DNA from 3 places in the Limnobaculum parvum genome. Region 2 is predicted to be linked to each of the others. Evidence: predicted binding sites of a transcription regulator. Region 2 holds the regulator's gene; each other region holds the start of a gene.
The links. Region 2 encodes ArgR, which controls arginine synthesis, uptake and breakdown. Its sites were predicted from a motif close to ANTGAATAAAAATACANT; they were not measured.

Region 1 (3,287 bases), 330 kb from region 2:
ACCAAAGAAATACCAACAGAGCTTAAACCGGGGTAACCAAAATTTTAGATCGCCGCTGGTAGTTATATAAAGCCTGCTTCTTCATCGGCAAAACATCAATATCTGCTGGCATGAAACCACGTTCCTGAAACCAGTGAATACTATGGGTTGTGAGCACAAACAGCTTTTCCAGCCCCATCAGGCGTGCTTGCCCACTGATTTTTTCCAGCAGTATTTCGCCGCGTAATGAGCTGCGATAGTTGGGATGAACCGCAACACAGGCCATTTCACCAATTTTCTCTTCTGGAAAAGGGTAGAGTGCCGCACAGGCGATAGTCATATTATCCCGTTCGATGATGGTGAATTTATCGATCTCCATCTCCAATTGCTCTCTTGAACGGCGAACCAGAATGCCCTGTTGTTCCAGAGGGCGGATCAGCTCCAGAATACCGCCAATATCGCGAATGGTGGCCCGGCGTACCTGTTCCGCACTCTCCATGACGATTTGTGTGCCGATACCATCACGGGAGAATAGTTCCTGTAGCAGGGCTCCGCTGTCTTGATAACTGATCAGGTGACAACGGCGAACCCCGCTGCGGCAGGCTTTGATTGCGCCGCGCAGGAAGCGTACGGTACCCGAGCTGTAATTACCCTGAGCTTCATGTTGGTCTAGATAGGTTTGGGCATCGTTAGGGAAAAGTTCTGACAGAATATTCCCCTTTTCGTCTGCCACGCCTTGTGAAGAACAGAAGCCAATCATTTTCTCGGCTTTCAGCTTGATAGCCAGTTGAGTCGCCACCTCTTCTGACGTGAGGTTAAAACTCTCACCGGTAACGGAAACGGCAACCGGTCCCAGCAAAACAATAGCACCGCTGCTTAGTTGGCGCTGAATCGCCTCTTCATCAATCCGGCGGATGCGCCCGCTATGACAGTAATCGATACCATCATCTACCCCTAAAGGTTGGGAGATAACAAAGTTACCGCTGACAACGTTGATGTGGGCCCCCTGCAACGGGGTATTATTCAGACTCATGGAAAGTCGAGCGGTAATATCCAATTGAAGACGACCGGCTGCTTGTTTTACCAGTTCCAGAGATTCTGCATCGGTTACCCTCGTATGTTTATGATAAATCGAAGGCTTATTGTGTACCGCTAGATTGGCATCGATCTGTGGACGAGCACCATAGACCACGACCAGTTGAATACCTAAGCTGTGGAGTAAACCAATATCGCTGATGATATTACCAAAATTATCATGTTCAATGGCCTCACCACCTAGCATGATGACAAAGGTCTTCCCCCGGTGGGCATTAATATAAGGAACCGAATGGCGGAAACCTTCAACCAATTCAGTGCTGCGCTCCTTCATGATTAACCTCATTGCATAATAATTCGATATTTTTGTATTTTTATTCTATTTAAGGTGTTCTGGCAAGCAGAAAATTGAGTCAAAATTGATTTAGTCAGGGATTATTCAATAGACGAAGTGAATAAAATTGATTAGGCTTCGACGATTTTAAGCATTATGTGCTTATTTTCGCGTATTTTCATATTAAAATTATGCTCATGAGCAGATAACAAGTATGTAAAACGTGACAGCACCGCTTCACTTCGGTAGAGTTTTACGCCAGCTTTGCTTTATGTGCATAACAGTCTTTTGTTTTATTTCGGAGAATCATGTCTAGCTCTAAGCCCAATTATTTACGCCGCCGTTTGTTGCAGGGAGCTGCTGCGACGTGGTTATTGAGTGTAAGTGGCATTGGCATTGCTGCCTCTGTGGCCAGTGTTGTTGCTGTGCGCGTATGGCCTTCTTCGACCTATACGCGAGTTACACTGGAGTCGACGATTCCGCTAAAGTATAAACAGTTTGCCTTATCCAATCCCAATCGCTTGGTGATTGATATTGAGAACGTCAATTTAAACAGCGTGCTAAAAGCGGTCTCTGCTCAAGTCCCGAATAACGATCCTTATCTGAAACTGGCGCGAGTGGGGCAACACGATCCCAATACGGTTCGGTTGGTGTTGGAGTTAAAGCAAAATATTAATCCAAATCTGTTTACGCTGAAGCCTGTTGCCGAGTTTAAAAATCGTCTGGTGGTTGATCTCTATCCGGCTAATGGTGGCTCTTCAGAACCGGATGACCCGCTGCTGGCGTTGCTAAAAGAATACAACCAAGGCGATCTGGAAAAAGATCGGCCCTCAGCATCGCCACAGGCAGGGAAAGTCGGGCGCGATCGTCCTTTGGTTATCATGCTCGATCCGGGGCACGGTGGGGAAGATCCTGGTGCTATCGGTAAACGAGGCACTAAAGAGAAGAATATCGTTCTGCAAATTGCACGCCGTCTACGCACCCTAATACAGAAAGAATCGGGAATGAAGGTGTATATGACCCGCAATGAGGATGTGTTTATTCCATTGAAAGTGCGAGTTGCAAAAGCCAGAGCGCAAAAGGCAGATCTGTTTATTTCTATCCATGCCGATGCTTTTACCGATCGTTCAGCCAATGGCTCTTCGGTGTTTGCTTTGTCGACTAAAGGGGCAACCAGCAGCGCGGCTAAGTATCTGGCTCAAACTCAGAATGAATCCGATCAGATCGGCGGGGTGAGTAAGAGTGGTGACCGCTACCTTGACCATACTATTTTTGATCTGGTGCAAACCGCCACTATCAATAGCAGTCTTAAATTTGGTAAAGACGTGCTGACGCGTATGGGGCGGGTAAACGAGTTGCATAAGAACAAAATTGAACAGGCAGGGTTTGCGGTACTTAAAGCGCCGGATATACCATCGATTTTGATTGAAACTGCGTTTATTTCCAATCTGGAGGAAGAGCGCAAGTTGAAAACGGCAAAATTCCAACAGCAGATTGCGGAATCGGTTTTTGCCGGTATTAAGGCGTATTTCGCGACTATTAAATATTAATCAACAATCAGTAGGCGGGCGCCGGTTTTGCTATAGGACTGGTGCGCTTCAGCATTATCGCCAACCTGATAGCTTACCCCCGGCGTGAGCACGAACTTACGTCCATCATCTAGGGTAGTTTCCAATTCACCTTCTAGGCAGAACAGCACGTGTCCTTTACTGCACCAGTGGTCAGCAAGATATTCCGCCGAGTATTCAACCATACGAACACGAATTTTGTTTTGTTCTTCACCAAAAAAGCGAGTTTGCCACCAAGCCGTGCCAGTTTCACCTTGGTGTTCTGTTTTTTCCACGTTGGCCCAGTGGGTCAGACTAAAAGCGAATGGTGACATTTTCATTTATAAGCGGCCCATATAACTAACCAAAATTCAAACAGATTGAATTTAAGA
Region 2 (3,287 bases):
CGTCCCGATCTGGTCATTATTGGTAATGCGATGGGGCGTGGTAATCCTTGTGTTGAAACGGTGCTGGAAGAGGGTATCCCCTACATGTCTGGACCTCAGTGGTTACATGACAATGTACTGCGCGATCGTTGGGTGGTTGCCATAGCGGGGACGCACGGCAAAACGACTACCGCTGGTATGGCGACCTGGATTCTGGAAAGCTGCGGCTATAAGCCCGGTTTTGTTATTGGTGGTGTGCCGGGAAATTTCGATGTTTCTGCTCGTTTGGGCGACAGTCCGTTTTTTGTGATTGAGGCCGATGAGTATGATAGTGCCTTCTTTGATAAGCGTTCTAAATTTGTGCACTACTGCCCTCGTACTCTGGTCCTGAATAACCTTGAGTTCGATCATGCGGATATATTTGAAGATTTACGAGCAATCCAAAAACAGTTCCACCATCTGGTGCGTTTAGTTCCGGGACAAGGCAAGATTTTACTGCCAGAAAACGATTTGAACTTAAAGCATGTGATTAATATGGGGTGCTGGAGTGAATTAGAAACTACCGGTGAAGGGTACACATGGGCGGCGCATAAGCTCACGGTCGATGCCAGCCACTATCAGGTGTTATTAAATGGTGAGGTGGTTGGTGAGGTTAACTGGTCGCTGGTAGGTGAGCACAATATGCAAAATGGTCTGATGGCCATCGCTGCAGCTCGTCATGTTGGCGTTCAACCCCAGGATGCCTGCCGTGCTTTGGATGACTTTATTAACGCCCGTCGTCGTCTGGAGTTACGTGGTGAGGCTAATGGTGTTACCGTTTATGATGATTTTGCTCATCATCCAACCGCAATTTTAGCAACCCTAACGGCTCTGCGAAGTAAAGTTGGCGGGACAGCGCGTATTCTGGCAGTGCTGGAACCTCGCTCAAACACTATGAAGATGGGAGTGAGCAAAGATGAACTGGCTCCTGCATTTGGCCGGGCGGATGAGGTATTCTTGCTGCAGCCGGCAAACCTTCCTTGGCAGGTTACTGATGTAACCGATGCCTGTATTCAGCCTGCTCACTGGTCTGGCGACTTGGACGCGTTGGTAGATATGATTGTTCGCAGCGCTCAGCCGGGTGACAACATTCTGGTAATGAGTAACGGCGGCTTTGGTGGCATTCACGATAAGCTGTTGGCTGGGTTAAAACAAAAGCAGAAAGATACCCAGTAACTTGAATTGATAAATAAAAAGGCCTTCTCCGGAAGGCCTTAGTTTTTTAAGCAGGATTAGAGCTCCTGCTCAAACAAATCGAGAATTGCTTCGTAAAGTTGTTCTACGCTAAACCCTCTGGCAGGGGTAGTGAAAATCGTGTCATCTCCGGCGATAGTGCCGAGAATTCCCTCTGATTTACCAATTGAATCGAGTAATCGAGCCAGAAGCTGTGCTGCGCCGGGGCTGGTGCGGATCACTACCAAGGCATCGTTGTAATCAATATCCAGAATCAGGTTCTTCAGTGGGCTAGTTGCAGTCGGCACCCCGAGTTCAGTGGGTAGGCAGTACACCATCTCCATTTTAGCGTTACGAATTCGTACTGCGCCAAATTTGGTTAGCATGCGTGAGACTTTGGACTGATTAATGTTCTCAAAGCCTTCATCCTGTAAAGCCTGAACAATTTCACCCTGAGAGCTGAGTTTTTCTTCTTTTAACAGCGCTTTAAACGCCTTCACCAAATCATCTTGTTTTGTTGGGCTTCGCATCGTGCACCGTCGATAGTTGGATAACAATACTAGTATTATGAATAAAAATGACCGAGTACTCAAAAGTCTTTACTCATTGCTGTGATTAAAATGCGTTTAACTCCTGATTCTCGCGACCAAAATGTTTTTAATTCCCTATTTATGTGACCATAATGTTTTTAATTAATTATTCTTTGCAGCATATCTCAATCTTAAATCTAAGGATTGGTGATTATGCTCACGATCCTCTAAGCTTGATGTTGCATTTTAGTTACACATCAAAATAAGCAAAAATAAAAGGAGTAATGAATGAAAATTACAGTTCTTGGCGCAGCCGGTGGAATTGGTCAGGCTTTAGCCCTGTTACTGAAAACGCAGCTTCCTGCGAATTCTGAGTTATCTCTCTATGATATCGCGCCGGTTACTCCGGGGGTTGCTGTTGATTTAAGTCATATTCCGACAGCAGTTAAAATCACCGGTTTTAGCGGTGAAGATGCTAAACCAGCTCTGCAAGGTGCAGATATTGTTTTAATTTCTGCAGGTGTTGCACGTAAACCCGGCATGGATCGCTCCGATTTATTTAATATTAATGCGGGTATTGTACGTAATCTGGTAGAACAGGTAGCTCAGGTATGTCCAAAAGCGTGTATTGGTATCATCACTAACCCAGTTAATACCACTGTTGCTATTGCCGCAGAAGTATTAAAGAAAGCTGGCGTTTATGACAAAAATAAACTGTTTGGTATCACCACGCTGGACATTATCCGTTCTAATACTTTTGTTGCAGATCTGAAAGGTAAGTTACCTACTGACGTAGAAGTTGCCGTTATTGGCGGTCATTCAGGCGTAACCATTTTGCCTCTGTTATCACAAATTCCTGGCATAAGCTTTACCGATGCTGAAATCGAGTCACTCACTAAACGTATTCAAAACGCAGGTACCGAAGTGGTCGAAGCTAAAGCTGGTGGCGGATCGGCAACCCTATCAATGGGGCAAGCGGCAGCGCGTTTTGCGTTGTCCCTGCTGCGCGGATTACACGGGGAACAAGGCGTCGTTGAGTGTGCTTATGTTGAGGGTGATGGTAAGTATGCCCGCTTCTTCGCCCAGCAGTTAGTATTAGGTAAGAATGGTATTGAGAGCAGAAAAGCGATCGGCACATTAAGCGCGTTTGAACAACAAGCGCTGGATTCAATGCTGGACGTATTGCACAAAGATATTGAACTGGGTGAAAAATTCATTCAGGGATAATTTCCTCTTAGAATAAGTGAGATCAGACCGCTATCGAAAGTATTTCGGTAGCGGTTTTTTTCACTTAATGTCATGTCTACGGCTATCAGGTAGGTTCTTTTTCATCAGAATGCAATCGATTGTTTTTTATCTTTAAGTATCTGCTGGGCCAAATTTCAGAAGGGTGTTTTTCTAATGCTTCTGCAATAATCCTTTCTCCCTTGGGCCACGGACGGACGAGCGCATTGGCTAAAGTAGATGAACTTAAACCGGATTGGCGTGATAAAGCTGCTAATGTGGTACCTCGTTTGCGTAAGGCGGCAATGATATCTGCAGAATGCCAATCTTCTTTCCTTGAAA
Region 3 (3,287 bases), 250 kb from region 2:
ATCGAGGATTTCTTCACCTAAAGCGTCTTTGATGGTATCGCCTAGAAGGGTGCCAAGCATACTGACATTACTTCGCATCGCGGAATATTGTTCGTTCATATGTCTCCTGCCGGGTTAGTCAAAACATGAAGATGATGTTGTGTTATTGCGTTATTTTTATGAGTACCAAAGTTAGAGTTGTATCACACAATTTGGGTATGTCCATAATTTTGTTGAATCCTTTAAGCATTTCTTATAACCGGAAAATTTCAACAAAAAAATCTACTTTCGTATTACTACGGAGATTTCTCGCCCCAGATAAGCTGGGGCGGTATGTACCACAAGTTACGTACTATTTTTCCGCGCAGAAGTGGTGGATAACCTGAGTCAGTAGCTGGCGGGTTGGTTGAATAAAAGAGGTGGCAAGGAATTCATCTGGCTGGTGTGCCTGATCGATAGAACCGGGCCCAAGCACCAGTGTTGGGCACATTTGCTGCAGGAAAGGTGCTTCAGTGCAGTAGTTAACCACTTCCGCGGGTGTACCTACCAGCTTCTCCACGACCTGAACCAGCGCATTGTCAGCGGCACATTCGTAACCAGGGATAGGACTATGCAGGTGTTCAATTGCCACTCGGCCCGGCCAACGATGACTGACTGGCTCCAATGCCTGATGCACCAATTCATCCAAATCAGTTAGGGTAAGCCCCGGCAATGGGCGAATATCCATATGCAATTCGCAACAGGCGCAGATACGGTTCGGCGCATCGCCACCGTGAATATGACCAAAGTTCATGGTTGGATAAGGAATAGCAAAAGCCGCATGGTGATAGCGCTCTTTTAGTGAATCTCTCAGCACCATCAAATGACTGATAGCATCATGCATCAGCTCAATAGCGTTAACGCCACGGGATGGGTCGCTTGAGTGGCCGGACTGACCGGTGATACGAATGGCTTCCGCAATGTGGCCTTTATGTGCACGCACAGGTTGGAGCGACGTAGGTTCACCGATGATGGCGCAATCTGGTTTTAAATGGCTGGTGGAGGAAAAATAACGGGCTCCGGCCATAGAAGTCTCTTCATCCGCAGTGGCCAGTACATACAGTGGTTTGGTGAGTTTGCTGCTGTCGATGTCTCTTAAGGCATCAAGAATGAAGGCAAAAAAGCCTTTCATGTCGGCGGTTCCCAAACCATACAGTTTATTGTTATGTTCGGTCAGGGTGAAGGGATCGCGGGTCCATCGCCCGTCATCAAACGGCACGGTATCCGTATGGCCGGTGAGCAATAGTCCGCCGGGCCCGGACCCTAGAGATGCCAACAGATTGAATTTATTACGAGTATCAGGAACTGGCTGTACTTCAACCTTAAATCCCAGCGTACTGAACCACTCAGCCAGCAGGTTAATCAGCGTCTCATTGCTTTGATCCAGCGCTGCATCGGTAGCGCTAATGCTGGGTGTGGCAATCAATTTACTGTATAGCTCGATAAAAGAGGGTAATGTTTTATTCACAATTCTCGGCCTGTTTTGCGGTTTAATTCAATATAAATTCATTTATTTTGCATAAAAATACAATAAGGGATTGTCTAAGGGAACAGAATTTCGTACCTTAAGCAATATTCATCCACATTACCGTAAGCGTACCGCTGTTTCCAAACCTTGTACGCAACTAAACAGGTCTATTTTATGCTCGAGACACTTATCGTCGGCGCAAGTGGTTATACCGGTGCAGAACTGGCAGCGTACTTACGTCGTCATTCTGAAGTCAATATCAAAGGATTGATGGTATCAGCGCAGAGTGCTGATGCGGGAAAATATTTTCAGATCTGCATCCACAGTTGAAAGGGCTGGTGGATTTACCGCTTCAACCATTAACCCATGTAGCCGAAGCGGCAAAAGGCGTCGACGTGGTGTTTCTGGCGACAGCCCATGAAGTTAGTCACGATCTTGCTCCGCAATTTTTAGCGGCAGGCTGTGTGGTGTTTGATTTGTCCGGTGCTTTCCGGGTTGACTCACCTGAGTTCTATACGCGTTATTACGGTTTTGCTCACCAGCATGGTGATTGGCTGAAAAAAGCCGTTTACGGTTTAGCGGAATGGCAAACAGAAAAACTTAAGCAGGCGCAGTTGGTGGCGGTTGCTGGCTGTTATCCGACGGCATCGCAACTGGCGCTTAAGCCATTGGTTGAGGCCGGGTTGCTGGATGAGCAGCAGTGGCCGGTGATCAATGCTATTAGCGGTGTTAGTGGCGCAGGGCGTAAGGCCAGTATGACCACCAGTTTTTGCGAGGTCAGTCTACAGCCTTATGGCGTGTTCACTCATCGTCATCAGCCAGAAATTGCTGCACATTTGGGTATTCCAGTAATTTTCACCCCTCATCTTGGCAATTTTCCACGCGGGATTCTGGCAACCATTACCTGTCGTTTAAAATCGGGCGTTGGTGAAGAAGAGATTAAGATGGCATTTTACAATGCTTATCACAATAAACCGTTAGTTCGGGTCTATGGAAAAGGGATGCCGGCGTTAAAATCGGTGATTGGTCAGCCGTTTTGCGACATCGGTTTTGCTGTTGATGGTCAACATATTATCGTGGTGTCAGCGGAAGATAATCTGCTGAAAGGTGCCGCAGCTCAGGCCGTACAGTGTATGAATTTACGCTTTGGCTTCAATGAAACCCAGTCCTTACTCTAGGGAGAAGAAGGATGAATCCATTAATTATTAAACTCGGCGGCGCATTGCTGGACAGTGATGAAGCAATGGAGCGTTTGTTTGTGGCCCTGGCAGCGTATAAGCAAAAGCATCAGCGTCAGTTGGTGATCGTACACGGTGGCGGTTGTCTGGTTGATGAGCTGATGAAAAAACTGGCTTTACCGGTGATCCGTCGTAATGGTTTACGCGTCACGCCGGAAGATCAGATCGGTACCATTACCGGTGCGTTAGCAGGAACAGCGAATAAGACCCTGATGGCAGCCGCCAGAAAGCATGATATTGATGCCATTGGCCTGTGTCTGGCGGATGGCAATATGGTGGAAGTTAGTCAGCTTTCTGAAGATTTAGGTCATGTAGGGGAAGCTAAAGCCGGCAGCAAGAAGCTGATTCAAACGCTGCTGGCGAGTGACTACTTACCCATTATCAGCTCCATTGGTATTACGCCAGAAGGTGTATTAATGAATGTCAATGCCGATCAGGCAGCAACCGCACTGGCATCAACGTTGGGGGCAGATTTAGTTCTGTTGTCCGATGTTAGCGGTATTCTTGATGGTAAAGGCCAGCGTATTGCGGAGCTTACCGCAGATAAAGCGGAGAAGCTGATT

Region 1: a site for ArgR is predicted at 1,380-1,397, ahead of argA (amino-acid N-acetyltransferase). Genes of this name have one in related genera too.
Region 3: a site for ArgR is predicted at 1,533-1,550, ahead of argE (acetylornithine deacetylase). Genes of this name have one in related genera too.

Annotation. Positions count from the first base shown of each region.
Region 1 covers NZ_CP029185.2:848,285-851,571, forward strand. The annotation lists gene argA (amino-acid N-acetyltransferase) at 23-1,351, opposite strand; gene amiC (N-acetylmuramoyl-L-alanine amidase AmiC) at 1,657-2,898, shown strand; gene HYN51_RS03145 (DHCW motif cupin fold protein) at 2,895-3,236, opposite strand.
Region 2 covers NZ_CP029185.2:521,913-525,199, forward strand. The annotation lists gene mpl (UDP-N-acetylmuramate:L-alanyl-gamma-D-glutamyl-meso-diaminopimelate ligase) at 1-1,194, shown strand, start outside; gene argR (transcriptional regulator ArgR) at 1,251-1,721, opposite strand; gene mdh (malate dehydrogenase) at 2,010-2,948, shown strand; gene HYN51_RS01790 (helix-turn-helix domain-containing protein) at 3,034-3,287, opposite strand, start outside.
Region 3 covers NZ_CP029185.2:271,877-275,163, forward strand. The annotation lists gene ppc (phosphoenolpyruvate carboxylase) at 1-99, opposite strand, end outside; gene argE (acetylornithine deacetylase) at 332-1,486, opposite strand; partial or broken gene argC (N-acetyl-gamma-glutamyl-phosphate reductase) at 1,661-2,664, shown strand; gene argB (acetylglutamate kinase) at 2,676-3,287, shown strand, end outside.